Regions from separate parts of the Priestia sp. YIM B13486 genome, predicted to be linked through region 2. Evidence: predicted binding sites of a transcription regulator. Region 2 holds the regulator's gene; the other holds the start of a gene.
What was found. Region 2 encodes NrdR, which represses ribonucleotide reductase genes. Its sites were predicted from a motif close to AACACNATATATNGTGTT; they were not measured.

Region 1: the regulator NrdR is predicted to act here: its motif matches at 5,313-5,330, upstream of ACFX4G_RS02115 (vitamin B12-dependent ribonucleotide reductase).

Annotation. Positions count from the first base shown of each region.
Region 1 covers NZ_JBHZOZ010000001.1:413,359-429,128, reverse strand. The annotation lists gene gcvT (glycine cleavage system aminomethyltransferase GcvT) at 1-799, shown strand, start outside; gene gcvPA (aminomethyl-transferring glycine dehydrogenase subunit GcvPA) at 820-2,166, shown strand; gene gcvPB (aminomethyl-transferring glycine dehydrogenase subunit GcvPB) at 2,159-3,637, shown strand; gene ACFX4G_RS02125 (rhodanese-like domain-containing protein) at 3,682-4,065, opposite strand; gene ACFX4G_RS02120 (lipoate--protein ligase family protein) at 4,296-5,129, shown strand; gene ACFX4G_RS02115 (vitamin B12-dependent ribonucleotide reductase) at 5,442-8,000, shown strand; gene mntR (transcriptional regulator MntR) at 8,285-8,716, shown strand; gene ACFX4G_RS02105 (patatin-like phospholipase family protein) at 8,819-9,700, shown strand; gene ACFX4G_RS02100 (SA1362 family protein) at 9,731-10,129, opposite strand; gene ACFX4G_RS02095 (DUF1385 domain-containing protein) at 10,178-11,134, opposite strand; gene ACFX4G_RS02090 (YqhR family membrane protein) at 11,448-11,984, shown strand; gene aroQ (type II 3-dehydroquinate dehydratase) at 12,106-12,543, shown strand; gene ACFX4G_RS02080 (M24 family metallopeptidase) at 12,545-13,603, shown strand; gene efp (elongation factor P) at 13,623-14,180, shown strand; gene ACFX4G_RS02070 (YqhV family protein) at 14,320-14,601, shown strand; gene spoIIIAA (stage III sporulation protein AA) at 14,667-15,614, shown strand; gene spoIIIAB (stage III sporulation protein SpoIIIAB) at 15,621-15,770, shown strand, end outside.
Region 2 covers NZ_JBHZOZ010000001.1:675,020-690,789, forward strand. The annotation lists gene pheT (phenylalanine--tRNA ligase subunit beta) at 1-1,176, opposite strand, end outside; gene pheS (phenylalanine--tRNA ligase subunit alpha) at 1,190-2,224, opposite strand; T-box leader at 2,279-2,514, opposite strand; gene ACFX4G_RS03435 (TrmH family RNA methyltransferase) at 2,563-3,327, opposite strand; gene sspI (small acid-soluble spore protein SspI) at 3,468-3,674, shown strand; gene ACFX4G_RS03445 (M42 family metallopeptidase) at 3,731-4,816, opposite strand; gene ACFX4G_RS03450 (dUTP diphosphatase) at 4,894-5,382, opposite strand; gene ACFX4G_RS03455 (hypothetical protein) at 5,515-5,892, shown strand; gene ACFX4G_RS03460 (DUF1294 domain-containing protein) at 5,911-6,171, opposite strand; gene rplT (50S ribosomal protein L20) at 6,232-6,591, opposite strand; gene rpmI (50S ribosomal protein L35) at 6,631-6,831, opposite strand; gene infC (translation initiation factor IF-3) at 6,853-7,356, opposite strand; ribosomal protein L20 leader region at 7,426-7,548, opposite strand; gene thrS (threonine--tRNA ligase) at 7,720-9,678, opposite strand; T-box leader at 9,723-9,971, opposite strand; gene ytxC (sporulation protein YtxC) at 10,032-10,892, opposite strand; gene dnaI (primosomal protein DnaI) at 10,989-11,921, opposite strand; gene ACFX4G_RS03495 (replication initiation and membrane attachment family protein) at 11,954-13,381, opposite strand; gene nrdR (transcriptional regulator NrdR) at 13,453-13,914, opposite strand; gene ACFX4G_RS03505 (cytosolic protein) at 14,158-14,544, opposite strand; gene speD (adenosylmethionine decarboxylase) at 14,638-15,018, opposite strand; gene ACFX4G_RS03515 (glyceraldehyde-3-phosphate dehydrogenase) at 15,440-15,770, opposite strand, start outside.

The DNA.
Region 1 (15,770 bases), 260 kb from region 2:
GCTGATTTATAAAAAAGCAGATCAAGAGTATTTGCTAGTCGTAAACGCTGCTAATATTCAAAAAGACTATGAGTGGCTGGTGTCTCACAAACAAGGAGATGTAACGCTCGTTAATCAGTCTGATGAAACTGCGCAGCTAGCTTTGCAAGGTCCTGTAGCAGAAAAAGTTTTACAAACGTTAACGAACGAAAATTTAGCTTTGTTAAAGCCATTTACATTTGCTGATGATGTAGAAGTAGCGAATGTAAAAGCTCTCGTTTCACGTACTGGGTACACCGGGGAAGATGGCTTTGAAATTTATTGTTCTTCAGCTGACGCAGCTCACTTGTGGACGGCTATTTTAGAAGCAGGCAGTGATGAAGGTGTGCTGCCTTGCGGATTAGGAGCTCGCGATACGCTTCGTTTTGAAGCTACTTTGGCTTTATATGGCCAAGAGCTTTCAAAAGATATTACGCCCATTGAAGCTCGAATTGGATTTGCAGTAAAGACGAACAAAGACAGCTTTATTGGAAAAGAAGTGTTAAAAGAACAGCGTGAAAGCGGGGCACCTCGTAAGCTGGTAGGAATTGAAATGATTGATAAAGGTATACCAAGACACGGTTACGAAGTACTTGCAGATGAAGAACAAATTGGATTTGTGACAACAGGTACACAGTCACCGACATTAAAGAAAAACATCGGTCTAGCACTATTGTCAGCAGAGTATACAGAGCTTGGTCAAGAAGTGGAAGTGCAGGTTCGGAAAAAGCGCTTAAAAGCAAAAGTGGTTTCAACACCTTTTTATAAACGTTCAAAGTAAGCTTTGGGGAGGAATTTAACATGTTACATCGCTATTTACCAATGACAGAACAAGATCAGCAGCAAATGTTAGCAGCAATTGGTGTTTCATCTGTTGATGATTTATTTTCAGATATTCCGCAGCGCGTTCGTTTTCAAGGAGAATACAATATTAAAAAAGCGGCTTCAGAGCCTCAGCTGTTAAAAGAATTAAATAGTATGGCTGCTAAAAATGCTCATTTAAAAGACTATGCTTCTTTTTTAGGAGCAGGAGTTTACGATCATTACATGCCGGTTATTGTTGATCATGTTATTTCTCGTTCGGAATTTTATACGGCCTATACTCCGTATCAACCGGAAATTTCTCAAGGAGAACTTCAGGCCATCTTTGAATTTCAAACAATGATTTGTGAGTTAACGGGGATGGACGTGGCTAATTCTTCTATGTATGACGGAGGAACTGCTTTAGCAGAAGCCGCTATGCTCAGTGCGGGTCAAACAAAAAAGAAAAAAGTACTTGTCTCTGCGGCTGTTCACCCTGAGTCAAAAGATGTGTTAAAAACGTATGCGAAGGGTCAATACATTGAAGTGGTAGAAATCCCTTCAGCAGACGGCGTAACAGATATGATTGCATTAGAAAAAGAGATGGGGAGTGACGTGGCAGCTGTTATTGTCCAGTATCCAAATTTCTACGGACAAATCGAGCCGTTAAAAGAAATTGAAGAAATTACCCATCAAGAAAAATGCATGTTTGTGGTTTCAAGCAATCCTTTATCATTAGGTTTACTTACGCCTCCTGGAGAATTCGGAGCTGATATTGTCATTGGAGATGCACAGCCATTTGGTATTCCAAGTCAATTTGGAGGCCCGCACTGCGGATACTTTGCAACTACGTCTAAGCTTATGCGAAAAATCCCAGGACGATTAGTAGGGCAAACGGTCGATGAAAACGGTAAGCGAGGGTTTGTTTTAACCCTTCAAGCGCGTGAACAGCATATACGCCGCGATAAAGCGACGTCTAACATTTGTTCAAATCAAGCGTTAAATGCTTTAGCAGCATCAGTTGCAATGACAGCTTTAGGCAAGCAAGGTGTAAAAGAAATGGCGCTGCAAAACTTATCAAAAACGCATTATGCATATGAAGCGTTAAAGGCAAAAGGGGTAAATGTAGCATTTGAAGGACCGTTTTTTAACGAATTAGTCGTGAAGCTTCCGGTTTCGGTAACAGAAGCAAACAATCATTTATTAGCATCAAAAATAATTGGCGGTTATGATCTTAGCCGTGATAACCAAGCGCTTGAAAATCACATGCTGCTTGCTTTTACAGAGCTCCGTACAAAAGAGGAAATTGACCAACTTGTAAATGAATTGGGGGATCTTCATGCTTAATCAAAATCAATCACTTATTTTTGAAAGCAGTAAAGAAGGGCGAATCGGCTATTCATTGCCAGAGTTAGATGTGCCGCAAGTAAATGCTGAAGAACTGCTTGGGAAAGCGTATGTGCGTGCCAAAGCTCCTGAGCTTCCTGAAGTATCAGAACTCGATATTATGCGTCATTACACCGCGCTTTCAAAACGAAATCACGGGGTAGACTCAGGGTTTTATCCACTTGGTTCATGTACGATGAAATATAATCCAAAAGTGAATGAACAAGCAGCACGCATTGCTGGGTTTGCGCATATTCATCCGCTTCAAGATGAGCAAACGGTTCAAGGTGCTCTCGAACTTTTATATGATTTACAAGAGCATTTAACAGAAATTACAGGAATGGATGAAGTAACACTTCAGCCAGCAGCAGGTGCTCACGGCGAGTGGACCGGGCTTATGATGATTCGTGCCTATCATGAAGCAAATGGTGAGACGCAGCGAACAAAAGTCATTGTTCCAGACTCAGCTCACGGAACGAACCCGGCTTCGGCAACAGTTGCGGGATTTGAAACGGTAACGGTAAAATCAAACGAACATGGTTTAGTGGACTTAGAGGATTTACGCCGCGTAGTAGGAGAAGATACAGCCGCTTTAATGTTAACAAACCCAAATACGCTGGGATTATTTGAAGAAGATATTTTAGAAATGGCTGAAATTGTTCACGCAGCAGGTGGAAAGCTTTATTATGATGGTGCAAATTTAAACGCAGTATTAAGTAAAGCCCGTCCTGGAGATATGGGGTTTGACGTTGTTCATTTAAACCTTCATAAAACGTTTACAGGCCCTCATGGAGGAGGCGGTCCTGGCTCTGGTCCGGTAGGGGTAAAAGCAGATTTAATTCCGTATTTGCCTAAACCAGTGCTTGTGAAAACAGAAGAAGGCTATCACTTTGACTATAACCGTCCTCAGTCAATTGGACGTGTAAAGCCGTTTTACGGCAACTTCGGTATCAACGTTCGCGCTTATACGTATATTCGTTCAATGGGTCCAGACGGCTTAAAAGCGGTGACGGAAAACGCTGTGCTAAATGCCAACTATATGATGCGTCGTTTAGCAGAACACTATGAGCTGCCGTTTGACCGTCACTGTAAGCACGAATTTGTTTTATCTGGAAAACGTCAGAAAAAGCTTGGCGTGCGCACATTGGATATTGCGAAACGACTGCTTGATTTTGGCTATCATCCGCCGACTATCTACTTCCCGCTTATCGTAGAAGAGTGCATGATGATCGAACCAACGGAAACGGAGTCGAAAGAAACGCTAGATGCGTTTATCGATGCGATGATTCAAATTGCAAAAGAAGCAGAAGAAACGCCTGAAGTCGTACAGGAAGCTCCGCATACAACGGTTGTGAAACGCCTTGATGAAACGCTGGCAGCGAGAAAGCCAGTTCTTCGCTATCAGAAAGAACAGGCTGTTCAAAACGTCTAACAAAAAACCTCGCCCAAAGGCGAGGTTTTTCTATATACATACCATTATTTTTTCTTTTTCACTTTACCGTTCCACATTTTGAAGCCGCCTTTTAAATCATAGATTTCTTGAACACCGTGGCGACGAAGCATTTGTGCTGCGCGTCCTGTGCGCATTCCGCTTTGACAATAGATGTAGACAGGTTGATCTGGACGAAATTCTTTAATGCGCATACGGAACTGTGAAAGAGGAATATTTCGTGCGCCTAAAATATGTCCGTTTTCGAATTCATTCGGTTCACGAATATCAACTAGCTGTGCCTTGCGGTAGCCGCTGCGGAATTCTTCTTCAGTTAACGTTTTCATAATGCGACGTTGGACAAAGAACATAACGACAGAGTATATGATGATTACTCCAAGTAAAATGAGTACTGCTGTAATTGCTGACATGCTGATTCTTCCTTTCTTCGACAAAATCCATACTCTTATTATATAAGTGAATGAAATTAGAAGTAAAGCGATTTTGCCTTGAATCTAGCGGATTTCTTCCCGAAAATGAAAAAACTACCACATTTGAATTCACAGTTTTATGTTGCTCTTTGCTTTTCCTTAGCTCAATCTTTTGGTAGACTAAAAAACGGATTTATTTTTTATATTACATATAGCTGAGGATGAGGTAGATGAAAGCAAAGTGGAGATTTATTGATTCCAACAACCGTTCGCCTTATTACAATATGGCGTTAGATGAAGCGTTATTAGAATGGCATAGTAAAGGAGAAATTCCACCTACGATTCGTTTTTACGGATGGAACCCTCCAACGCTGTCAATCGGTTATTTTCAAAAAGCTGAAAAAGAAATTAACTTTGATAAAGTAAAAGAATTAGGGCTAGGCTTTGTAAGACGTCCAACGGGCGGCAGGGGCGTGCTTCACGATGAAGAGCTTACTTACAGCGTAATTGTATCTGAAGAGTATCCTAACATGCCCAAGACAGTTACAGAGGCATATCGCGTAATCTCTGAAGGTTTACTGGAAGGGTTTCGTTCGTTAGGGCTCGAGGCTTATTTTGCTATTCCTCGTTCAGAAGAAGAAAAAAATAGCTTAAAAAACCCTCGTTCGTCCGTGTGCTTTGATGCTCCTTCTTGGTATGAACTAGTTGTAGAGGGCCGCAAGATTGCTGGAAGTGCCCAAACTAGACAAAAAGGAGTTATTCTACAGCACGGCTCTATTCTGTTAGAGATTGATGAAGATAAATTATTCAGCGTGTTTAATTATCCAAATGATCGCGTGAAAGAAAGAATGCAGCGCGCATTTCGTTCTAAAGCGGTAGCCATTAATGCAATTGCGGGCCGCAAAATCTCTATTGAAGAAGCAAAAGAAGCGTTTTATAAAGGATTTGCTTCTGCTCTTGATATCGATTTAGAACCGTATACACTGTCTGAAGAAGAGGAAGCATATGTAGAAGAACTAGCGCGCACAAAGTACGGATCGGATGAATGGAACTTTAAGCGCTAAACGGATGCCCATGGGAAATAGATAAAAGTGCAACTTCTTATAAGTTGCACTTTTTAGTGGGATTTTTAGAAACAATGCTTGGCTAATAGAATACATAGGGAAGAAAAGTCAAACACTTTTTTTACGAAAAAAAAAATATTTCACTTGACACCCTTCTATATGTAGATGTTTGGAGAAGTGTCAAATACTATATATTGAATTCGTCCAAGCCGTGTGGTAAGTTATTGATAGTTGATTGAAAAACTTTATTTCCTTTAAAAGGAAATAAAGTTAATAAATTTATAGATGTTCGATAGGTAAGGAGTTGTGAGAATGACTGTTTTGTTAAATCAAAAAGTGAATATGAATGTTGAAAAGCTCAATTCAGATATTGAACGCTTTCCGCAAGTACATCCGATTACACCGGATATGAAGTTGACTCATAAAGGTGTTTCAAGATTGGTAATGTTAGACCGCTATGCGTTTAAAGATACGGAAAAATTAACGTTATCAGAAGGAGATTTTGTTGTTCTAACCGTAAAGGAAGATCCAAAATTTCCAGCACGAGGACTTGGCTATGTGGAAAGCATTAATTTTGAGCAAAAAACCGCTGTTGTCAAGGTAGAAGATGAGTTTAGAGGAGCTTTATCGCCTGAAGAAGCAGAAAACGGATTAATTACTCGTTCTTTAGATGTCATTGAAAAACCTCTAGAAGTCTTCTATGAGCAAATTGCAAAACGTAATGCAACAGGCTTAGCTTCTGTGGAAAAAACAGAAGAAAAGCGTAAAGAGTGGTTTGAAAAGTTCTATCAAGAGCTTGTTCAGCTAAACTTTGTACCAGCTGGCCGCGTTCTTTACGGTGCAGGTGCTGATACGGACGTAACGTACTTCAACTGTTATGTAATGCCTTATGTAAAAGATTCACGTGAAGGTATTTCAGAACACCGCAAACAAGTAATGGAAATCATGAGCCGTGGAGGCGGTGTTGGAACGAATGGTTCAACTCTTCGCCCGCGCAACACGCTGGCTCGCGGTGTAAACGGTAAATCATCTGGTTCGGTTTCATGGTTAGATGATATTGCTAAACTGACGCATCTTGTTGAGCAAGGTGGGTCACGTCGTGGGGCCCAAATGATCATGCTTGCCGACTGGCATCCTGACATTGTAGAATTTATTATTTCTAAAATGCAAAACCCTCGCATTTTACGTTTCTTAATTGAAAACACAAATGACGAAATGATTAAAAAACATGCGCAAGATAAATTGAAGTTCACGCCGCTAACAGAGTCTGAAGAAGCGATGTACCAAGGAATCATTAACTATAAACAAATTCCTGGTCTTGGTGGGTTCAGTGAAAAAATCATCAAAGATGCAGAAGAAAAGCTGCAAACAGGCGGAACGTACAGCGTTCATAACTCAGAGTTTTTAACAGGAGCAAACATTTCTGTATGCTTAACAAAAGATTTTATGGATGCTGTTGAAAACGACGGAGAATACGAACTTCGCTTCCCAGACGTAGAAAGCTATTCAAAAGAAGAAATGGCTAACTACAATGAAAACTGGCACGAAGTAGGCGACGTGCGCGAATGGGCAAAACAAGGAAACAAAGTTCGTACGTATCGTACTATCCGTGCAAAAGAGCTATGGAACTTAATTAATATTTGTGCAACGTACTCAGCTGAACCAGGCATTTTCTTCTTTGACAATGCTAATGATATGACAAATGCTCAAGCATATGGTCAGCACGTTGTTGCAACAAATCCATGTGGTGAACAACCACTTGCACCATTCTCTGTCTGCAACTTAGCTGCTGTTAACCTAGCGCAAATGGCAGATAAAGAAACGAGAACTGTTAACTTTCAAAAGTTACGTCAAACGGTTGAAACAGGCGTTAGAATGCAAGATAACGTTATTGATGCAACTCCTTATTTCTTAGAAGAAAACCAAAAGCAAGCGCTTGGCGAACGCCGCGTTGGCCTTGGTGTAATGGGTCTTCACGATCTTCTTATTTATTGTGAAACAGAGTACGGCTCTGACAAAGGCAATGAGTTAGTAGATAAAGTGTTTGAAACAATTGCAACGACGGCTTACCGCGCGTCTGTAGAGCTTGGAAAAGAAAAAGGAAGCTTCCCGTTCTTAGTAGGCGAAACAGATGCTGAAACGGCTTCTTTACGTGAAGCATTCACAAATACAGGCTTCATGAAAAAAATGCCTGAAGATATTCGTGAAAACATTAAAGAGAACGGTATCCGAAACTCTCATTTATTAACAGTAGCGCCAACAGGCAGTACTGGAACAATGGTTGGAGTATCAACGGGTCTTGAACCTTATTTCTCATTCTCATACTTCCGAAGCGGCCGTTTAGGTAAATTTATTGAAGTAAAAGCTGATATCGTTCAAGAGTATTTAGATCAGCATCCAGAAGCAGATCCAAACAACCTTCCTGAATGGTTCATTTCAGCTATGGAACTTGCACCACAAGCTCACGCGGATGTGCAATGTGTGATTCAGCGCTGGATTGACAGTTCAATTAGTAAAACAGTAAACGCTCCTCGCGGTTACACGGTAGAGCAAGTTCAAAAAGTGTACGAGCGTCTGTATAAAGGCGGAGCAAAAGGCGGTACGGTGTACGTAGACGGCAGCCGTGATGCACAAGTCTTAACGCTAAAAGCAGAAGAAAATACGTTTGATGAAGAAATTGAAGCGCCAAAAGAAGAAACGAAACCGCACGTTGTGTTAGTTGATACAATTAATGAAATTCGTTCAACTGATGTAACAATCGGTTCTGAAGTAGGTAATACGTGTCCGGTTTGCCGTCAAGGAACGGTAGAAGAAATGGGCGGATGCAACACATGTACAAACTGTGGTGCACAGCTGAAATGCGGCCTTTAATTTTGAATATGATTGACTAGTAAAAGCTGACTCAAACGAGTCAGCTTTTATTATGTATAAAAATGGGGCATAAATAAGAAGCGAGATCGAACAGTTCTTGTATTTGAATAAGCATTGTAGTATGATTTTAATTGAATGTCTTTTATCCAGTTTTATCTTATGACATCGCTTTATTTACACGTTTTTTTCACATAGATTATCAAACATGAACACGATATCACTATAAGAAACAGACATTTATGACTTATTATTAGCAATACATAATATTAATTGGGGGAGATTTCATGCCTACACCGAGTATGGAAGATTATATTGAACAAATATATATGCTAATTGAAGATAAAGGATACGCTCGAGTGTCTGATATTGCTGATGCATTGGCGGTTCACCCCTCATCTGTAACGAAGATGGTTCAAAAGCTAGACAAAGATGAGTACTTAATTTATGAAAAATATCGAGGCCTTGTTTTAACAGCTAAGGGGCAGAAGATTGGAAAACGTCTTGTTTATCGCCACGAGCTTTTAGAGCAGCTGCTGCGCATCATTGGCGTAGATGAGAAAAATATTTATGATGACGTAGAAGGAATTGAACATCATTTAAGCTGGAATTCCATTGATCGAATTGGAGATTTGGTTCAATACTTTGAAGAAAATCATAACCGTATTCAAGATCTTCGCAATGTACAAAAACGAAATGAAGAAGAACAAAAATTATAAGAAAAAAGCAGCGGCCAATAGCGTCACTGCTTTTTTTCTTTTTATCATAACTTGTTGCTGAGTCGACTACAAATGTAGAGTAGGTAGTTTGGAGGAGAGGCTGTGTACGTCGACGGAGTGTTTTCAGGTGGCGGTATTAAAGGGCTTGCACTGATTGGCGCGTTACAAGCTCTAGAAGAAAAAGGCTTGATCTTTCGGCGGTTAGCCGGAACGAGTGCGGGTTCCATTATTTGTGCATTTGTAGCAGCCGGTTATACAAGTGAAGAAATTGTTGAAATGATGAATGAAATTGAGTTATCGTCTTTTTTAGATCAAAGAATGTCTTTTTTACCATCAAGCTTGACAAAGTGGCTGTTTTTATATTGGAAAATGGGATTATATAAAGGAGAAAGGCTTGAAAAGTGGATTGCTGAAAAATTGCGGAGCAGAGGAATTCGTACATTTGCTGATTTGCCTGATCAGTCGCTGCGTATTATTGCTTCAGATTTGACCAACAGTACGATGCTTGTTCTTCCAGATGATTTGCCTAAATATCAAATCGACCCGAATCGCTTTTCTGTAGCAAGAGCCGTTCGAATGAGCTGCAGCATTCCATATTTTTTTGAGCCGGTTAAATTAAAATCTACCCCAAGCAGTTTAATAGTCGACGGGGGCGTGTTAAGCAACTTTCCAATTTTTCTGTTTGATGATGATAAAAGTCTTAAGAAACGACCGGTAATTGGGGTGAAGCTGAGCCCGAAGGACGAAGAAAGGGAACGGAATAAAATTAAGAATGCCGTTGGTTTATTCAGTGCGCTTTTTGAGACGATGAAAGATGCGCACGATGCAAGACATATTTCAAAACGTCACGAAAAAAATATTATCTTTTTACCTGTTAATCAAGTTTTTGCGACAGAATTTACCCTCACAGAAGAACGGAAGGAAGAGCTGATTGCGTTTGGCAAAAAGCGTACAAGGGCATTTTTGAAAAAATGGTGCTATTAAAAAAACAAGGAGGTTTTTCTCCTTGTTTTTTTAAAAGAATGCTCTATTTTTCTTTTTTCCTTTTTTACCTTCGATGACGGTCAAGTGTGAGTTGTTTTTCTTTTTCTTTAGCGGTTTCGTTGATTTGGATACCGGGCGCTTATTTGAGCTTCGGTACGTATGCATATCAACTTTGTTGCTTCCTCGCTCTTTTTCTTTTTGACGCAGTTTTGATTGTTTTACTGCGCGCACATAGCCTCTATCTTGACCTTTTGTCTGAGAAGGGCGGAGAATAAACCGATAAACTAAGTAAAACAAAATGATAAACAGAAAAATATAACCTGCTTGACGTAATAAAACAGCTGGATCTGTAATCAACGTAAATGCAAAGCCAATGACTCCTAACCCGATTAGACCATATACAAGTGGTTTCACGAATGGACGTCTCATTTTGTTCACCTCCTAAAATAGTAAAAAAAGAAAGCAAAACGGTGTGGATTAGACAACTTGTTCGTCAGTGGTAGAAGAAAGTTCATTTTCAACGCGTAAAAGTTCTTTAAATGAAGCAATCGCAACTTCAACTTGATCATCTTTTGGTTCTTTGGTTGTTAAAAGCTGAAGCCATAAACCGGGATAACCTAAAAAGCGAAGAAGAGGGACATGACGAACTTTATTGGTTAACTGTAACACTTCAAATGATAAACCAAGGACAACTGGGATTAATGCAAGGCGATCCACAATTCGTAACCAAAGAGGATCCGTTGGAACGAGTAGGTAGACAAACATTCCTACAACTACGGTAAAGAGGATAAAGCTACTTCCGCAGCGATAATGAAGTCGAGATTGTGCTTGCACGGCTTCTACCGTAAGTTCAGCATTGTTTTCATATGCATTAATGACCTTGTGTTCTGCTCCATGATATTGAAACACCCGTTTAATAAGTGGCGTTTGTGAAATCACATAAATATAGCCAAGGAGCAATAATAGTTTAAATACTCCTTCAATAAAAACCTGAGCTACACTTGAAGTGAAAACAGGACGTGTCAATTGTGCTAAAAACACAGGAATCAATGTAAATAGTACTTTCCCGAAAAGAAAGGATATTACACCAATAGTTGCAACGCCAAATATTAAAGATAGTTTTGATTCTTTTTTCTCTTTTTGTTGTTCTTCTGCTACTTGAGCATCATCTTCTGGGTTCACGTCATAGCGTTCAGAGGAAAAGTTCAAGTGCTGCGTACCGTTTGCACTGGCTTCAACAATAGCAGCAATTCCTCGTAAAAAAGGAATTTTTTTTAAAGCAGTGAGTACGGAATTTGATTTTCTTTTTGAATGAAAATAATCAATAGATTGATCTTTGCGACGAATAGCCGTCACCATCATACGTTTGCCACCGAACATGACGCCTTCTATAACGGCTTGACCACCATACGCAGGTTTTTGCAATTTAGACATTTCAGGCACCAACCTAACTTAACTAGACTAGACTTCTTAGTATTTTATATTCTACAGCAAAATCAAATAAACCTCTAGGCGGATGCATGTTATCTAGTTTAGCCAATATTTTTCATCTCCACACCCTTGTTATGAATTTTTTTCCTTTCACTTATAAAATTTGTTTATGAAACTCTGTGCGAAGTAGTTTAAAAATGTCTCTTTGATATCAGGCTCCCTTCTTGCGTATAGGAAGAGTAATAAACGTAAAAACTTAGAAATGAGTCAGTAGGAAATGAGAAAAAAGTTCATACTACATCAAGAGGTGATTAATATGTCAGAACCTAAAGAACAGCATGAAAAAAAACAGGATAACCACCCTACGCATAAACAGGAAATGTCTTTTTTATTTAAAGCCATCTTTATTTCCTTTTTTGGAGGAATTTTCTGGAGCTTTATTGGCTATTTAAATTATCTGTTCAGCTTTAGTGTTATCAATCCAAATATGCTTTTAGATCCATGGGCATTAGGTGATTGGAAGGATAAAGGAATAGGTGTTATCGTCAGTATTTTTCTTATAGGGGTATTATCTATTGTTGTCGGGTTGTTATACTACGTCCTATTAAAGAAGTTTAAAACAATTTGGATAGGTTTTGCTTACGGCTTATTATGGTGGGCAATTGTATTCGTTGTTTTGAATCCGCTCTTTCCCAACTTAAAAACAATTGGAGAGCTTCCAGCTAACACGATTATTTCATCCCTCTGTATTTATATTTTATATGGTGTATTCATCGGATATTCCATTTCTTTTGAAGCTGCAGAGCTTCAAACAAAAGATGAATCTACAGATTTTCAAACGGCGAATAAGTAGTGTGAATGTTCCAACGTATGCTAATATATTCTATATAATGATTTAAAAAGAAAAATAAAGTGCAAATTCACATGAGTGAGCTGCATAAAGGGTTCGTAGTAGGGGAGAGTGTTGAATTAAGATGAATAAGATTTTAGTAATAAACGGTCCTAATTTAAATCGTTTAGGCGTACGCGAACCAGCGGTATATGGGACAGATAATCTTCAAAATCTTGAAGAGAAACTTCAGCGAGCAGGCAGAGACCATGGGATAGAAGTTGAGTGCGTACAGTCTAATCACGAAGGTGTAATTATCGACTGGATTCATGAAGCGGATGAGAAATTTGATGGGATTATGATTAATCCTGGTGCTTTTACTCACTACAGTTATGCCATTCGAGATGCGATTGCTAGTATATCTGTTCCTGTTATTGAAGTGCATATTTCGAACGTACATAAGCGTGAAGAGTTTCGCCACCATTCGGTGACGGCACCTGTTACACATGGTCAAATTGTCGGGTTAGGTTTATATGGATATGAGCTTGCCCTGCAGGCACTTTTACAATTAAGGGGGAAATAAAATGAAAATCGAAAAACTACGCGAACAGTTTTCAAAGTTGAATGTGGACGGTGTTGTAATTACAAGTGAATATAACAGGCGCTATATGACCAATTTCACAGGATCTGCTGGTGTCGTTATTATTTCTGAAGACAAAGCGGCATTTGTAACAGATTTTCGTTATGTTGAACAAGCAACTAGTCAAACAGAAGGTTTTGATATCGTTCAGCACAAGGGTCCTATTGTAGAAGAAGTAGCGAATGTAGTGAAACAATTTGGAATTAAAAAGCTTGGTTTTGAACAGAATTATGTTACATATGGACAGCATCAATTATTTGATAAGCATATCGGCGCGGAACTTGTTCCAATCTCGCACGCAATCGAAAACTTACGCTTGATAAAGAGTGACTCAGAGATTAAGATATTAAAGGAAGCTGCAAAAATAGCAGATGCAGCATATGAACATATTTTAACCTTTGTTCGTCCTGGTTTAACAGAGCTTCAAGTATCTAATGAACTGGAGTTCTTTATGAGAAAACAAGGCGCAACATCTTCATCTTTTGATACAATTGTTGCTTCAGGGCATCGCGGGGCTTTACCCCATGGTGTTGCTTCTGACAAAGTCATTGAAAAAGGCGAACTTGTAACGCTTGATTTTGGCGCATACTATAATGGTTACTGTTCAGATATCACACGAACATTTGCCGTCGGTGAAGTAAGTGATAAGCTAAAAGAAATTTATAATGTCGTACTGCAAGCGCAGCTTAACGGAATGAGCGGCATCAAAGCAGGTATGACGGGTAAAGAAGCAGATGCGCTAACGCGTGATTATATTACAGAACACGGATACGGCCAGTATTTTGGACATTCGACCGGTCACGGCGTAGGGTTAGAAGTACATGAAGGCCCATCACTTTCTGTGAAATCTACAGATGTACTGCAGCCAGGTATGATTGTAACCGTTGAACCAGGTATTTACATACCAGACTTAGGGGGCGTTCGTATTGAAGATGATACGATCGTCACAGCAGAAGGTAATGAGGCATTATCGCACTCATCAAAAGAGTTCATTATTTTATAAAATGTAGGAGGATTTCTTCATGATTTCAGTAAATGATTTTCGTACAGGTTTGACAGTAGAAGTAGACGGAGGTATTTGGCGTGTAATGGATTTCCAACACGTAAAGCCTGGTAAAGGCGCTGCATTCGTTCGCTCAAAACTACGTAACCTTCGTACAGGAGCTGTGCAAGAAAAAACGTTCCGTGCAGGTGAAAAAGTAGGGAAAGCCCAAATTGATAACCGTAAAATGCAATATCTATATGCAAGCGGCGATCAGCACGTATTCATGGACAACCAGTCTTATGAGCAATTAGAGCTTCCGGCAAGTGCAATTGAATATGAGCTAAAATTCTTAAAAGAGAATATGGAAGTAGCAATTATGATGTACCAAGGTGAGACATTAGGTGTTGAACTTCCAAACACAGTTGAGCTTAAAGTAACAGAAACTGAACCTGGTATTAAAGGTGACACAGCTTCTGGCGGTACAAAACCGGCAACTGTAGAAACTGGCTTAACAGTAAACGTTCCGTTCTTCGTAAACGAAGGCGACGTATTAATTATCAACACAACAGACAGCAGCTACGTATCACGCGCGTAATTGGATCGTGTAAGCAAGCTGCAAACATACAAAAAAGGCAGAGAATCATTCTCTGCCTTTTTTGTATGTTTTTTTTGTGCTAACTCTTCCTTATTTTGCATAGGTTGTACTAAACAACGCAGAGGTATAGGAGGGGCTTATGAAGCAGTGGTTGGATCATTTAAACGGTACGGTATTAACGATGGCGTGCCTTCGATTTATTTCTTCATTTATTGAGTTTATTGCCGCTATTTTAATTGTCACAAACAATGATGTGAAAAAGGCGTTAATGATTAATGGAATGTTAGCGCTTGTTGGTCCGATTGTAATGGTGAGTTCTTTTACCATAGGTTTAGTGTCCGTAGCCGATCAATTATCTTTTGGGAAATTAATCATGATTGTAGTAGGAGTGCTCTTCATTTTAATCGGTGTTTTTAAATAAAAGGTAGGCATAAAATGGTCAAGCTTATAATACATTGAAGTGAGTTCAAATATGAGGGGATGAATATGTTAAACGAAATACTTGCAATCTTTCCGCCTAATTTAAAAAAGACTGTGGAATTTTATGTCACAAACCATTCTCATGTACTAGAAGAAATTCGAGTGCGCATAGGAAGACCTGTCGAATTTACAATCAACAATCAGCCATATTTCGAATCGTATCTTCCAAGTGCAGAAGATGCTTTATTTATCTTAAATAAATTAAGCCAGTTTTCGATTTATATGATTGAAGAAGAATTGAAAAAAGGATATGTCACCATTGAAGGCGGGCACCGGGTTGGGCTAGCGGGAAAAGTTGTAACAGAAAATGGACAGGTTCGTGTGATTCGAGATGTATCATCCTTTAATATCCGGATTGCTAAACAAAAGATTGGTATTTCGAATCAGCTTATTCCTTTTTTATACAATCGCTATTGGCAAAGTACGGTCATTATAGGACCTCCTCAAACAGGAAAAACAACCATGATTCGCGATTTAGCCAGAGTAATAAGTACTGGCATAGAGCGCTCTAAGATTCCTCCGTTTAAAGTGGGAATTGTAGATGAACGATCAGAAATTGCTGGGGCTGTTAAAGGGGTTCCTCAGCATACATTCGGATTTAGAATGGATTTATTAGATAGCTGTCCGAAAGCTGAAGGCATGATGATGATGATTCGCTCCATGAGCCCCGATGTGCTGATCGTGGATGAAGTGGGAAGTGAAGAAGATTGTAAGGCCGTACTTGAAGCGGTTAATGCTGGCGTTCGTGTCATTATGACTGTTCATGGCTATGACATTGACGATTTAATGAAGCGTCCCACTTTGCAAGCTTTAATGAAACTTCATGTATTCAAAAGGTATGTTGTGCTATCGAACAGCCGAGGTCCTGGAACACTTCAGGCTATCTACGATGAGCACTATAATTTCATGAAAACGTCCGCTGAAAAGTCGCTTATTGAAAATAGTAAAGGGTGATGGTGTATGAAACTGTTTGGTGCCATCTTTATCTTATTTGCTTCCACTTACACAGGATTTGAGTTTGCAAAGCAGCTTAGTGCAAGACCTAGGCAGCTCAGGCAATTAAAAACGGCTCTGAGGTCGTTAGAAGCAGAAATTATGTACAGCAATCGG
Region 2 (15,770 bases):
GTATTCAGCCATTAATTCTGCTGCGCGGTCAGCAGCTACACGCGTACGGTTAGGATCAATTCCTTTTTCAAAACGAGCGCTTGCCTCACTGCGAAGACCGTGGTCTTTTGAAGCTTGGCGAACCGTTAAGCCTTTGAAGTAAGCTGATTCAATGAGAACATTTACCGTATCGTCTTTTACTTCGGAGTTCGCTCCGCCCATTACACCTGCAAGAGCTACCGGCTCACTGCCGTTTGTAATGACAAGCTGATTGCCTTTTAATACGCGCTCTTGATCATCAAGTGTTACAAACTTTTCGCCTTTTGACGCGTGACGTACAACAATTTCTTTTGAACCAAGACGATCATAGTCAAAAGCATGCAGCGGCTGGCCGTATTCAAGCAAAATATAGTTGGTAATATCAACAACGTTGTTATGAGGTCGAATACCAGCTGCCATTAAACGCGTTTGCATCCATAATGGTGACGGAGCAATTTTTACGTTTTTCACAACGCGCGCTACGTAAAGCGGATTGTCTTCTTTTGCCTCTACTTTAACGGAAATATAATCAGCTGCTTGCTCATCAGACGTTTGCACGTTTACTGACGGATACTTCACTTCACGACGTAAAATAGCAGCCACTTCATGTGCTACGCCTAACATACTTAAGCAGTCTGAACGGTTTGGTGTTAGCCCTAGTTCTAATACTTCATCGTTTAAGTTTAATGCATCTAGTGCATCCGCTCCTACTTCAGCATCGCTTGGGAACACGAAGATGCCTTCTTGATAATCTTTTGCCACAAGCTTGCTTTCAATGCCAAGCTCTTGAAGAGAACAAATCATACCGTTCGATTCTTCACCGCGAAGCTTAGCACGCTTGATTTTAAAGTTACCTGGAAGTACAGCTCCCACTTTTGCAACCGCTACTTTTTGACCTTGTGCCACGTTTGGTGCTCCGCACACGATTTGAACGATTTCTCCTCCGCCAAGATCTACTTGACAGCGGCTTAATTTATCAGCATTCGGATGCTGTTCACGTTCTACAACGTGACCAATTACCACTCCGCTGATGCCTTTATTTAAGTTTTCTACACCTTCAACTTCAATTCCACTTTTTGTGATTTTATCTGCTAACTCTTCTGCCGTTACGCCTGATAAGTCAACATACTCTTGTAACCAACGATAAGATACAAACATCGTAGCCCCTCCTTTATACTTGTTTAAATTGATCTAAGAAACGAACATCATTTGTATAGAAATGACGAATATCATCCACGCCGTGTTTTAACATAGCAATACGCTCTACACCGATTCCAAAAGCAAAACCACGATATTTAGTTGAATCGTATCCAGCCATTTCAAGGACATTTGGATGAACCATGCCAGCTCCTAAAATTTCAATCCAGCCTGTTTGTTTACATACATTACAGCCTTTACCTCCACATTTTGCACACGATACGTCTACTTCTACAGACGGCTCAGTGAACGGGAAGAAACTTGGACGAAGACGAATTTCACGGTCTGCACCGAACATCTTTTTCACAAATACTTCAAGCGTGCCTTTTAAATCGCTCATACGAATGTTTTCGTCTACTACAAGACCTTCAATTTGCATGAATTGATGAGAATGCGTAGCATCATCGTCATCGCGGCGGTACACTTTACCCGGGCAAATAATTTTAACAGGTCCTTTGCCTTCATTCTTGTTCATAACACGAGCTTGAACAGTTGATGTATGCGTGCGAAGAAGCGTTTCTTCCGTAATATAAAACGTATCTTGCATATCACGTGCTGGGTGACCTTTTGGCAAGTTCAGCGCTTCGAAATTATAGTAGTCCTGCTCTACTTCCGGTCCTTCTGCTACTTCATAGCCCATTCCTAAGAATAAATCTTCTACTTCTTCAACCACGCTTGTTAGCGGGTGATGCGTACCTGCTTTAACAGGGCGTCCTGGCAGCGTTACGTCGATTGTTTCTGAAGCAAGTTTACGCTCTACCTCAGCTGCTTCTAACGCCGTTTGTTTTTCTTCAATTTTAGATGCAATAGCTTCACGCACTTCATTTGCAAGTGCTCCCATTGCAGGACGCTCTTCAGCTGAAAGTTTTCCCATACCGCGAAGCACTTCTGTGATAGGGCCTTTCTTTCCTAAATAAGCTACGCGTACGTCGTTTAATTCTTTTAAAGCACTTGCTGCTTCGACTTTTGCAATTGCTTCTTGTTGAAGTTCTTGTAAACGTTCTTTCATCACTTATTCCTCCTTTTAACGTAAAAAATGACAAATAAAAAAACCTCCTCCCAAAAAAGGGACGAGGATTAGTCGCGTTACCACCCTTGTTAACTATATACACAGACGTATACAGTTCACTTCATTCAAGTTAACGGAATCTCCGGAACACCTTTACATCTATGTAAGATGGTCTAAGTGTCAACTCAAGAGGTGAATTCACTTATTACATTTATAAAAATGCTTTCAGTCGCGGCATTTTCTCCCTGCATAAACGGACATAAGCTACTGCTCTCTTTCATCGTTTTTTACATATGTAACTATTGTATTATTATAGTGAAAACACGTTCTCGATGCAACTACATTCCGCGTAAATAATAAAGTAAGATTCCAGAAGCGATGGCAACATTTAGCGACTCGCTCTTTCCATAGATGGGAAGGTACAGATTCTGATCCGTTTGTTCCAGCACTTTCTCGCTTACGCCGTTTCCTTCATTTCCCACAATCAGCGCAAATTCGTTTGAAGGTTTTACGCATGAGTAGACCTTTCCATTTTGTAGGGACGTGCCGTAAACTGCTATTCCTCTTTCTTTTAACAGTGAAATCATTTCGAGTAAATCGCTTTTTACAATTGGAAGATGAAAAATAGCTCCTTGCGTTGAACGAACGACTTTGGGGTTGTACACATCCACGCTGCCCTCTCCAACGATAATAGCGTCCACTCCGGCAGCATCAGCGGTTCGAATAATCGTACCTAGGTTACCTGGATCTTGCACCGCATCTAAAAGCAATACTTTCTGTGCTGTATGAATGATTTCTGCATGCTTCGTTTGAAAACACACAGCGATAATTCCTTGAGGTGTTTCGGTGTCAGATAATAATTTGATTATTGCTTCGTTGACAACGGTTATTTCAATACCGTCTATGTTCCACTGTGCTGGCACTTCGATTGATTCGCGTATAATTAGTTCCTTTACGCAATCCTTATTTTTGATAGCTTCTTCGACTAAATGAAAGCCTTCTACCATAAAAAGGCCCTGCTTATCACGGTCTTTTTTATTATGCAGCTTTTTCCACGCTTTTACCTGCGGATTTTTAACTGAATCAATTTGTTTCACAAACATAACTCCTTTATCTATATAAAAATAAATAGTTCGATTACATTTTGCTCAATAATCATTAGATAAGTTTCACTTTATTGTACATAGAAATCGCAAAGAAAACAAAAACTATTGGTAACTTTACGATAGCTGAGGTGAAAATGATGGATCTTAATTTACGAAATGCTGTTATTGCAAACGTTTCAGGAAACTCAAAAGAAGAGCTTGAAGCTACAATTTCTGACGCTATTCAAAGCGGCGAGGAAAAAATGCTCCCTGGACTTGGTGTTTTATTTGAGGTGCTTTGGGAAAAGTCTCCAGAATCAGAAAAAGAAGAAATTCTGACAACGCTTGAAAACGGTTTAAAATAAATAGCCTTGTCCTATGTACAGCAAAAAGCTCATTCTCCTAGGAGAATGAGCTTTTTTTAATTATACGTAATTGCGTTTACCGTATTTCGGTCTAAGCGTTTAATTACTTCCGCAATTAATTTAACTGCATTTTCATAATCCTCACGATGAAGCATTGCTGCATGAGAATGGATATAACGAGTTGCGATCGTAATTGAAAGTGCTGGCACCCCGTTAGCTGAAATATGGATAGAACCTGAGTCCGTACCGCCTCCAGCGATTGCATCAAATTGATATGGAATATTTAATTCATCTGCCACATCTACCACTGTATCTCGAAGTCCTTTATGAGAAACCATGGAAGCATCATATAAAATGATTTGCGGACCCTCTCCCATTTTAGAAGATGCTTCTTTATCAGAAACACCAGGTGTATCTCCAGCGATGCCGACATCAACAGCAAATGCAATATCCGGTTCAATAAAGTTAGCGGATGTTTTTGCACCTCGAAGTCCAACTTCTTCTTGCACCGTTCCTACACCATACACAACATTTTCATGTGTTTCATTTTTTAAAGCTTTTAATACATCGATAGCGATTGCACAGCCGATACGGTTATCCCAGGCTTTCGCTAGCAGCATCTTTTCGTTGTTCATAACCGTAAATTCGAAATAAGGCACAACCTGATCACCAGGTTTCACTCCCCACTCCGCTACTTCTTCTCTGCTAGAGGCACCAATATCGATGAACATATCTTTAATGTCAACTGGCTTTTTACGAACTTCTGGAGGCAGGATATGAGGAGGCTTTGAGCCAATAATCCCCGTTACCTCTCCTTTAGATGTAACGATGGTTACGCGTTGAGCAAGCATCACTTGAGACCACCATCCGCCTACCGTTTGAAAACGAATAAAGCCGCGTTCATCAATTTGAGTCACCATGAAGCCTACTTCATCTAAGTGACCGGCTACCATAATTTTAGGCCCTTGTTCGTTGCCCACTTTTTTTGCAATCAAACTGCCTAGCCCATCCGTCGTTACTTCATCTGCATAAGGTGCAATATATTTCTTCATAACCTCACGCGGTTCACGCTCATTGCCAGGAATTCCTTTTGCATCTGTTAGTGCTTTAAGCATCGTCAATGTTTCATCTAACTTTGTCATATGGATTACCCCTTTCATATGTATACCTCTATTATAGCTAAAAAGAGGTTGAAGTAAAATTTCCCATCCCTTTATTTCTAGTATCCTTGTTCTTGGCGTTTAAAATTCACTTCATTTTTTGAGATGTACGCCTTTTCAATATGTTCAGCGGAAAAACCAAACATATCGCCAAGCGTCATGTAAGATACAAACATGTCCACATAGTTTTCTTTCGACTGATCCTGCTCGAAAGCAGCAACTTGTGCAAATACCTGTAAAAATTGTGCTGTTTTTGAATCACTTGCTTTTGCATCTGGTAACTCAGTTAAATCATCGTATCCTTTTTCAATCCCTAAAGAAAGGATAAAATGTACACCGTCCACAAATTCTTCTAAAATAACAGCGTCTTCAGCCGGAGGTTTGACGCTCCAAAATTTGAAGCAGCGCGTTTCGTTTGCCAGCTCTCCCATTTCGACAAGCAGTGCTAAAAGCTTTCTCGGAATCAAATCTTCCTTATGAAGCTCATGCTTATCCTCTATATGCTGATCCAGCTGGCGCTGCATGGTAAATAGCTGTTGTAAATTCAATGTAATCACTCCTGTAATTATGTATATCTTCTTCTTTTTAAACCAATAAAGAAATTATATCAAAAATCATGAAACTTTTTAGAAACTCGAACGTAAAGTAAGAAAACTGTGCCTTGTAAAGGAGGGAGCGTTATGTTTGTTATTGTTATCGTTCGCGTGTTCATTTTCGCGCTTGTTGCTTACACACTATTAAAGCTGGTTCAGCATTTTCGCAGTCCAAAGCGGAAGCTTGTAGCAGCTCAGGAACATCAGCAATTTTTTGTCGTTGACGAAAAAACGAATATCCGCAAAAATTTTCTACTAACGTATAAAGGTATTTTATTTGAAGGAGAAAAATACAGCAATCCCAATGAACCAGAATCTTTGTCAATTACAATGGTGTTAACAGATCCATCTCGATTACATGAACTGCAAAAGCAAGATTTCAAGCTGCTGGAAAGCCACGTACACGACATGTATCCAAATGCTCCTATTCGCTGGAAAAGCCCCGTTCGAGAATTTTTACACTGAGCACAACATCATTTGTGCTCAGCTGATAACAAAAAAGAAAAGTAAATCAAGAGCAGCAAGAATAGGAAAACCTACTGTAAACGATGTGTGCTTCGTTTTATGACGATAGCAATACATACCAATTAGTCCTCCAAGAGCTCCTCCGATAGCAGCTACCGTCCACAGTGTGCTTTCGGCAATTCTCCACTCATGTCTTTTCGCTTTTTGTTTATCTCTATACATCATTCCTACCCCTACTATATTAATAACAATAAAATAGGTAAGCAGCAGTTCATTCATGATATGTCCTCCGATAGCAAAAAAGCCTCATCATCTAAAGATGACGAGACTTTATATTCATTACTTATCTAAGCCTTTTTTAGCAGCAGTTGCTAATTCAGCAAATGCTTTTTCATCAGCTACAGCTAAGTCAGCAAGCATTTTGCGGTTAACTTCAATACCTGCTAATTTTAAACCGTGCATTAAACGGCTGTAAGAAAGACCGTTCATACGAGCAGCTGCATTAATACGTGTGATCCATAATTTACGGAAGTCACGTTTTTTCTGACGACGGTCACGATAAGCATACATGTGAGATTTCATAACTTGCTGATTAGCAACTTTATATAATCTATGCTTCGAACCGAAGAAACCTTTAGCTAATTTTAAAACTTTTTTACGACGTTTGCGTGTTACTGTACCGCCTTTTACGCGTGGCATAATTGTTTACCTCCTGTATTGTTTCTATCTCAACCCAAATTACTTAATGTTATCTAATAAGTGACGGATACGTTTGAAGTCACCTTTGCTTACTAAAGAACCTTTACGTAATTTACGCTTTTGTTTTGTAGATTTGTTAGCGAATAAATGGCTTGTGTAAGCACGAGCACGTTTTAATTTACCGCTTCCAGTCTTTTTGAAACGCTTTGCAGCGCCACGATGTGTTTTCATTTTTGGCATGGGGTGTTCCTCCTCGTTCTATTACTTTTCGTTTTTAGGTGCCAAGACTAAGAACATGCTGCGGCCTTCCATTTTAGGAGCCGATTCAACTGAACTTACATCTTCGCAAGCTTGTGAAAAACGTTCAAGTACTTTTTGGCCAATCCCTTTATGAGTAATGGCACGACCTTTAAAGCGAATAGACGCTTTCACTTTGTCACCTTTTTCAAGGAACTTGCGTGCGTTACGAAGTTTAGTGTTAAAATCATGTTCATCAATTGTTGGACTTAAACGAACTTCTTTTAAGTTTACAACTTTTTGGTTTTTACGAGCTTCTCTTTCTTTACGTTGTTGCTCATAGCGGAATTTACCGTAGTCCATAATACGACATACCGGCGGTTTCGCATTTGCAGCAACCATTACTAAGTCAAGATTTACTCGTGAAGCAATTTCTAATGCTTCATTTTTTGATTTAATTCCTAATTGTTCACCATTTTGATCAATTAGACGAACTTCGCGAGCTCGAATGCCCTCGTTTACCATCATGTCCTTGCTAATAAGTAGCCACCTCCAAGGTTTAATGAGCGAATACGCTTGCTTAGACCGATTATTAACTCACACAAAAAAGTGTGAGTACATACTGCACCCACACTTCTATCGTTTTAATTAAGATACGATGTACCTGCTAACTGCTCTATGCGTCACTCAGGTGAGAAGCGGGTGCTTCTTCTTCTGTATAAACAAGTATTCAATTACTTAAGCTATTATAGTATCAACAAAGACAAAAGTCAATGATTTCGTTCTTTTTTCACAACAAAAATTATTGTATCAAAGGAAAAACATTTATGCAACAGTTTTTTATAAATGTTAGATAAAAAAGCAGAGAATTTCAATTCTCTGCTTTTTTCATTAGCGAGATGCTTCTGCTTTTACATTTTGTAAAAAGGCTTGGAAGTCCACTGTTTCTGAATTCTGCTCACCGTATTTACGTACGTTTACTGCTTTATCTTCTACTTCTTTATCCCCTACAACAAGCATATAAGGAATTTTTTGCATTTGAGCCTCACGGATTTTATAGCCGATTTTCTCATCGCGAGAATCAAGTTCCACACGAATACCCGCCAGCTGAAGCTGTTCTTGCACTTCTTTTGCATACTCAAGGTGAACGGTAGGTGATACCGGAATCACTTGAACTTGTACAGGTGCTAACCACGTTGGGAAAGCTCCTTTGTATTCTTCGATTAAGAAAGCTACAAAACGTTCCATTGTTGACACCACGCCGCGGTGAATAACAACCGGTCGATGTTGTTTTCCGTCTTCTCCTACATACGTTAAATCAAATCGTTCAGGAAGTAAGAAATCCAATTGAACCGTAGATAGCGTCTCTTCTTTCCCAAGGGCTGTTTTAACTTGAACGTCTAGTTTTGGACCGTAGAATGCCGCTTCGCCTTCAGCTTCATAATAATCAAGGTCAAGTTCATCCATTGCGTCTTTTAACATGCTTTGTGCTTTTTCCCACATTGCATCATCATCAAAGTATTTTTCTGTATCTGCAGGGTCACGGTAAGATAGACGGAATGAATAATTTTCAAATCCAAAATCTTTATAAACCGCTTCAACTAAGCGAACTACACGAATAAATTCTTCTTTGATTTGGTCGGGACGTACAAAGATATGCGCATCATTTAGCGTCATGCCTCGAACACGCTGAAGTCCTGATAATGCTCCTGACATTTCGTAGCGGTGCATCGTTCCAAGCTCAGCAATACGGATTGGAAGCTCACGATAGCTGTGAATACCTTGTTTGTAAACCATCATGTGATGAGGACAGTTCATCGGACGAAGAACCAGGTCTTCGTTATCCATTTCCATTGCAGGGAACATGTCATCTTGGTAGTGCTCCCAGTGACCAGACGTTTTGTAAAGTTCTACACTTCCGAGCACTGGAGTGTAAACGTGCTGATAACCAAGGCTTACTTCTTTATCTACGATATAACGCTCGATAATACGGCGGATCGTCGCACCTTTTGGAAGCCATAAAGGCAGACCTTGTCCTACTTTTTGAGAATTTGTAAATAAGTTTAGCTCTTTACCAAGTTTACGGTGATCACGTTCTTTTGCTTCTTCAAGAAGACGAAGATGCTCGTCTAAATCTGCTTTTGTAAAGAATGCTGTACCGTAAATACGCTGCAGCATTTGATTATCGCTGTCTCCGCGCCAATAAGCACCCGCCACGCTTAATAGTTTAAATTCTTTAATTTTGCCTGTTGACGGCACGTGCACGCCTCGGCAAAGGTCAAAGAATTCGCCTTGTTGGTAAATCGTAACCTTTTCACCTGCTGGAATCGCATCGATCAATTCAAGCTTCAGTTCATCGCCAACTTCTTTAAAAAGTTGAATGGCTTCTTCACGAGAAACTTCTTTTCGTTCAATTTCAATATTTGAATTAACGATTTTTTTCATTTCTTTTTCAATTTTACCTAAATCTTCAGGAGTAATTGATTCTTCCATATCGATGTCATAGTAAAAACCGTTTTCGATAACCGGCCCTACACCTAGCTGTACTTTTGTATCTTTGTATAAACGTTTGATTGCTTGAGCCATTAAATGCGCTGTACTGTGACGCATAATTTCAAGCGCTTCAGGAGCATCTTGTGTAATGATTTCAAGACTGCCATCTTCTTCGATTGGCGTACGTAAATCCAGCAGCTCGCCGTTTACTTTGCCTGCTAATGCTTTTTTCTTTAATCCCGGGCTAATAGAAGCCGCAATATCTTCTGTTGATGATCCTTTTGGATACTCTTTAACAGCTCCATCAGGGAATGTCATTTTGATTACTTCTGACACAACTTTCCACTCCTTTAACATAACTGAATAAACTTTTTGTAAAAACAAAAAACTCGTCCCTTATCAAAAGGGACGAGTTGTGTATACACGCGGTACCACCCTTGTTTCCTCTTCGTATTCTGGATAACCCAAAGAACCCGAAGCGGCTCGAGGTTTTATAACGGAAATTCCGTCAGTAATTACTAGAGGCTCTGCTCGTTTACTACTGAAGTTTAGAGGTGGTAAGAATATATTCCGTGTTAGGAGATTTTCAGCCTGGATCTCCCTCTCTACAAACCGTAAATATACACTCATGTCCTCATCATAACTTGTAACATATAGCTGTTTTTCAATATGCATTTATTATATTCATTTTCAAAATAGAAATCAACCTTTCACGTTATATTTTGCTTTTGATCAAACGGAAATTCATTTTTTTCGTATAACATAACTTTTTCTTGGAAGATATTTTGAATGGTATAAACAAAATCATGATCATGCTGGTCGCTATACAGATGAATAGCAGCTGGAGATAAACTTAGCAAAGGCGCGATAATAGTTGAGTCTATGTATAATGATTCTTGTTCAGATAAAAAGGCCTCTGCTAGAGCTGCACATTCACGTTCAGGAACATATCTACTGTTGTGGTCGTACAGTACAAACTTGTTTTTGTTCAAGTGCATTACATACACGTTACCTGTAGATGACTGTCTTTCATTAGCTGCTTGACGCAGCTGATGAATAAGAATTTGATAGTCTTGTTCAAGCTTATATTCATCAATCGCCAGCTCGGCATAATAGCGCAGCCGCTCTTGATATTCTTTTAAACGGAATTGGAGAAAAGACTCAAAGGTGAATGTTACATTATGAATGAAGAAGTCTTGAAGAGCCTGGCGGATAAGTAATTCTCTTGGAAGAGAAAATGTTTTTTGCGGAATTTCGCCTCTCTCTCCTTCCATAATCCCCCCCATAATTTGAAGCAGCAAATCTTGCTCTTCCTCTTCTGAATAGAAAAATTGTTCTTTTAATATGTTTACCATCATCTTTTTTTCTTTCTTTTTTAAAATTACGTGGGTTAATACCGGTATCACCATGTCTTGTAAAATGGCCTCTCTATTGTATGTCTCATCAATGACTAAAAGCTGATTATTCACCAGCTTCAAGCACTGTGAACCATATGATAAAGCGCTTCGCTTCGCGCATAAAGACTCATATACAACGACTGCGTCTTCTACATATTTAAAGAATATTTTCATTCCTCATAGCCCCCCTTTGGACACGCTTTATTAATGTATATGGGGCAACATGCAAAAAAATGAGCAAGTCGTTACAAGAAATGTAAAACGACCTGCTCATCTATTTCGTTTATTCTCTCCATTCATTTCAACAGGAATGGCTAGAGACTTAATTCGTTCCATGACACGAGCGGCTTTGAGCTCTTCCTGCTCGCCTCTTTGGGTATAAGTCAAATGATGTTGTAGCTCTTTAAAATTTAAATTCGAGCTGAAAAATGTCGGCAAATTTTCGAGCATACGGAATTGTAAAATGGTTCCGAGCACATCGTCTCGCATCCAGCTCGTTACGGATTCTGCTCCGAGATCATCAAGCATAAGAACCGGTACTTTTTTGACATACTCTATTTTCTCATTGAAACTTTGATCTTGAAACGAACCTTTTAACTCACGCAAAAACTCAGGGACATACAGAATGGTAGATTTCACTTTCTTTTCGGCTAACGCATTGGCAATTGCTCCAAGAAAATACGTTTTCCCCACACCAAACGAACCATGTAAATATAAAGCTTTCATTTTCTTATTCGGCTCATATTCTCGCACAAAATCTCTTACTAGTTTAATGGCTTCAAATCTTCCCTGCTCAATTTCAATATCAGACATTGTTGCCTGTAAAATTTCTTTAGGCACGTACATACACTGAATAAAAGATTCTTGTTCTTTTCGCTCATCTTCTTGTACTTTTCTAGGACAGCGTTCATACTGTAAATCAATATTACGGCCTTTTACAACCAGCTGAGGGTGGTATCCTTTCACCATGTTGACACAGCTTTGCAGAGAAGGACACTTGTCACAGCATTTGCTTTGATCGATAAATTCATGCATCTTCATCAGACCTCGGTCAACCATTTGCTCATCTAACTCATGGCGATGCTCTTGCAAAAATGTTTTAACTTCGGGATTAGACAGGATACTGTTTCTTAATGCTTCTAAGCGTGCTTTAAAATCCTTTTTGTTCACTAACTGATTTAGTGAATCATTGATAGGCTTCATCTTTTTCACCTCATCTCTATCATACCTGCTTTTTATTCTTTATGCTTTTGTTTTAGCTCTTGATCTAACTGCTTGAGCTCTTCTTGTAGCTTTCGTTTTTCTTCTTCAAATCCGTCCACTTCTTTTGAAGGCTGCTTTTTCTCTTCTTTTTCTTCATCGCTCAGCCACTCTGGCACCATTTCTTTACGCACAATTTTTCGTCCAGCTGTTTTTTTATTTTGCTTTGCTTCGGTCCAATTCTGATATTCTTTCTGTTCATTTTTAGCTAAATTCATGGCATCTTGAACAGTTTGTACCTTTTTGCGCGCCCAGTGTCCAGCAATTTTCTCTACATAGCTCTTAGATAATTTCATATCGGATCTTAGCATCACGTAGTAAATTAGAACATTTACTACCCCTGGTGAAAGCTTTTGGTTAAACATCACTTCTTCGATCATTTGCAAGTCTGCTTTTGAAGGCTCTGCTCCCCCGGAAAACTCGATCAAAAGCTGTCGAGGAGAAGTCACTTCAAGCTGTTGAATGAGCTGCTCTTCCTTTGTCTGCGGCTGCTTTTCCTGCATGGTACGAAGCATAGGCGGCTGAATTTGTTCGCTTAGATTTGGAAGTGCTTCTCCATTTTCAAATTGGTAAAAGGACTGTGCTGCTTTTCTAAGCAATTCAATATCAACTTGATCGTTCTCATTTAGCGAATCGAGCACCACATTTTTCATTTGAAGAGGATCGATACCGTATAAAAAGGCTAGCTTTTCAATCGCTTGTTTTACTTTAGATGTAATAGACCTTTTCGAAATCATTGAATCTGTTAGACCTGCTAAAAATAAATCAAAATCAAAGGAATCCGGGCTCATCTCAATAGAAGCGCGTTTGGAGGAATCCACAAAGTCCGTTTGAGCATCAGGAGAAAATACATCCTTGCTTTCAGACTGAAAACTTGGAGCCAGCTCTGTTGCTTTAACTGATTTAAATACATCGTTAAATGAATGCGTCACATCTTTGAACGATTGCTCATCGACGAGTGAATCAGAAAAATAATTTTTTACTTTTTGAAAGATAGATTTTCCGAGTCGGTTATATAAATATACATTTAACACGCCATCGTTAAAAAACTGATGGGGCGTCAGAGGAGGAATGAGCTCATAAATGAACACACGAACATCATCTTCTTCCTTAATATATGTTTTTAACAAACCAATGCCTTCTAATTTTAACCGCTCATGGTAAATAGCTTTCAAATTAATTTGCATCATTGACATTAGATGATGATGCGTAGACTCTTTCCCCCATAAACGATCTTGTTCCAGCTCGCTCCATAACGTCATATACAGACCAAAGCACGTTGTACCCACCAACGGCTGATAGAGCATGGTTAAAATCTTTCGGTCGTATTCCTGCAGTATGCCGTTCGAACGAACAACATAACGATCGACCGGTATCATTTCTTTCCAATGTTGTTCTTTCATGTCGTTCCCTACCTACTTTTAAAGTAATAGAAATGACAAAAAAGAGCCTAAAGAATACTTCAATAGCTCTTTTACAGTCGTTCCTTCTTAATTAAATCTTTTAATTCATCAATAAATACATTGATGTCTTTAAATTGTCGGTATACAGAAGCAAATCGAACATAAGAGACTTCATCGATAGCAGCTAATCGCTCCATCACCATTTCTCCTACAACATCTGACTGCACCTCTGATGTACCCTGACTGCGCAGCTCTGTTTCAATATCGTGTACCGTATCTTCTAATTGTTTTAAGCTTACTTGGCGTTTTTCACACGCCTTAATTAACCCTCGAAGGATTTTGTCTTTGCTGAACTCTTCTCTCGCTCCATCTTTTTTTACAACAATTAACGGAAGTTCTTCTACTTTCTCAAAAGTTGTAAAACGATAGTGACACTCTTCGCATTCACGTCTTCTACGAATAGAGCGGCCTTCTTCTACAGGGCGCGAGTCCAGCACTCTCGTTCCATTGTAATGACAGGATGGGCACTTCATATTCTCAGCTCCAATAATAAACCTTGTTTTTCTTTTTATTTTCTCTTATATAAGTTAATTTCCATCTATGTTAGCCGGCTATTCGCCATTTATTATGATTTTTATCATCATTTCCTTTAACAAACACGATGCTGTATTAAAGGATTTGCTTTATTCCATCTTATAGAAAACAAGGCTTGAATACAAGTAAAGGAAAAGGAATTTCCCCATTTTATTTCCTGAAATTCAAAAATGATAAGGAACTTACGAAGAAAGAGGAATGAGTTTTTGATCAAAGCTCTTATAAAGCGTACGTACAAGTTCTTTACTAAAACCAAAATCAACCGGCACCACTTTTGATTCTGTTGTAGCAGAAAAATCGATAGCGGTTTCAAGAGGACGTACGTTAATAATGGTAATCACAACAAAAGCTTTTCTTCCTTTTACAACGTTTAAGCTAATCTCTCCTCGCTCTTCATATGCAGCAAGTATCTCTATCCCTTGCATGTGCTTCAACATTTCATGAACTTGCTTAAATGCATTCCCGGCTGTTGTTTTGTAATAATGCGTTTTTAGAGTTGGATCTGAATGGTGATCGTTTGTTTCTACATGATTAGAAAATAAAGATTTAACTGCTTGTACTACCCCCATGTTGTTATCCCCTTTGTTTTTGCGTATTAAAAATTTATATACTAAAAAGAGGTGTGTAATACACCTCTTAACTTACGTAATCAATCGACACTATTAAAGTGCATTCGCTTTAGTTTGTTTTACCTGAACAGGACCCATTCCACGTGGTAATTCAATTGTTTCACGTGTCTGTGCACTTAGAGCATCTGCAATATAATCTGCTGCGATTGTAGGATCTAAATGACCACAAGTATAAACATCGATACTTGCATAACCATGCTCTGGGAAGCTGTGAATCGTTAAATGTGATTCTGAAATAATAACAACGCCACTTACACCTTGAGGTGCAAATTTATGGAACGCTACTTCGCGAACTTCCGCACCAGATTTTAAAGCTGCATCAACAAACGTTTTTTCAATATAATCAATATCATTTAACTTATCGAAATCGCATCCCCATAATTCTGAGATGACATGACGACCCATTGTTTCCATAATGATATTTCCCCCTTTAACAATTTTTAATCGTTAAACATGAAGTTCTTTCGCCATATAGCATGTTAACTACCACGGGGGAAAGTTAGTCCAAAGAGGTCCTAACCCTTTAAGTAGCCACATCACCGAAAGGTACACAAGAAGTTCACGAAACATAGTATACTTTGTTTACATTTATTTTGCAATACGTGTTTTGATTTTATTAAAGATTGTTCTTGCAGATAGACCTATACAAATTACCCCTGTATTCTCGTGAGACAGTGTGTAAAAGCTGCTAAACGATTATTAATTTTTTATTAAAATTGAGGAAAATAAACACCCCTTTGCATGCTTATCTTATTGCTTTTCCCTATTCTTTTGGATAAAAACAAAAAAACAGGGCGACAGCTCCCTGTTTTTTTAAAAGCAATCAATAGCTTTCTTAGCTTACTCTTATTTTTGATCCATTACGCATTTCTGCAGCAATATATCTTACCAAATCGACTACGCGCTGAGAGTAGCCCCACTCGTTATCGTACCAAGCTAACACTTTAATTTTATGATCTTCCATTACGATTGTGGATAGTCCATCTACAATAGCTGAATGAGGATTTGTATTAAAGTCAATTGATACGAGTGGTTCCATTGTTAAATTTAAAATATTCTTTAATGGTCCTTCAGCAGCTTTAATAAACGCTAAATTAACATCTTCCATCGTCACAGGTTTCCTTACATCCACAACTAAATCGACAAGCGATACGTTCGGCGTTGGC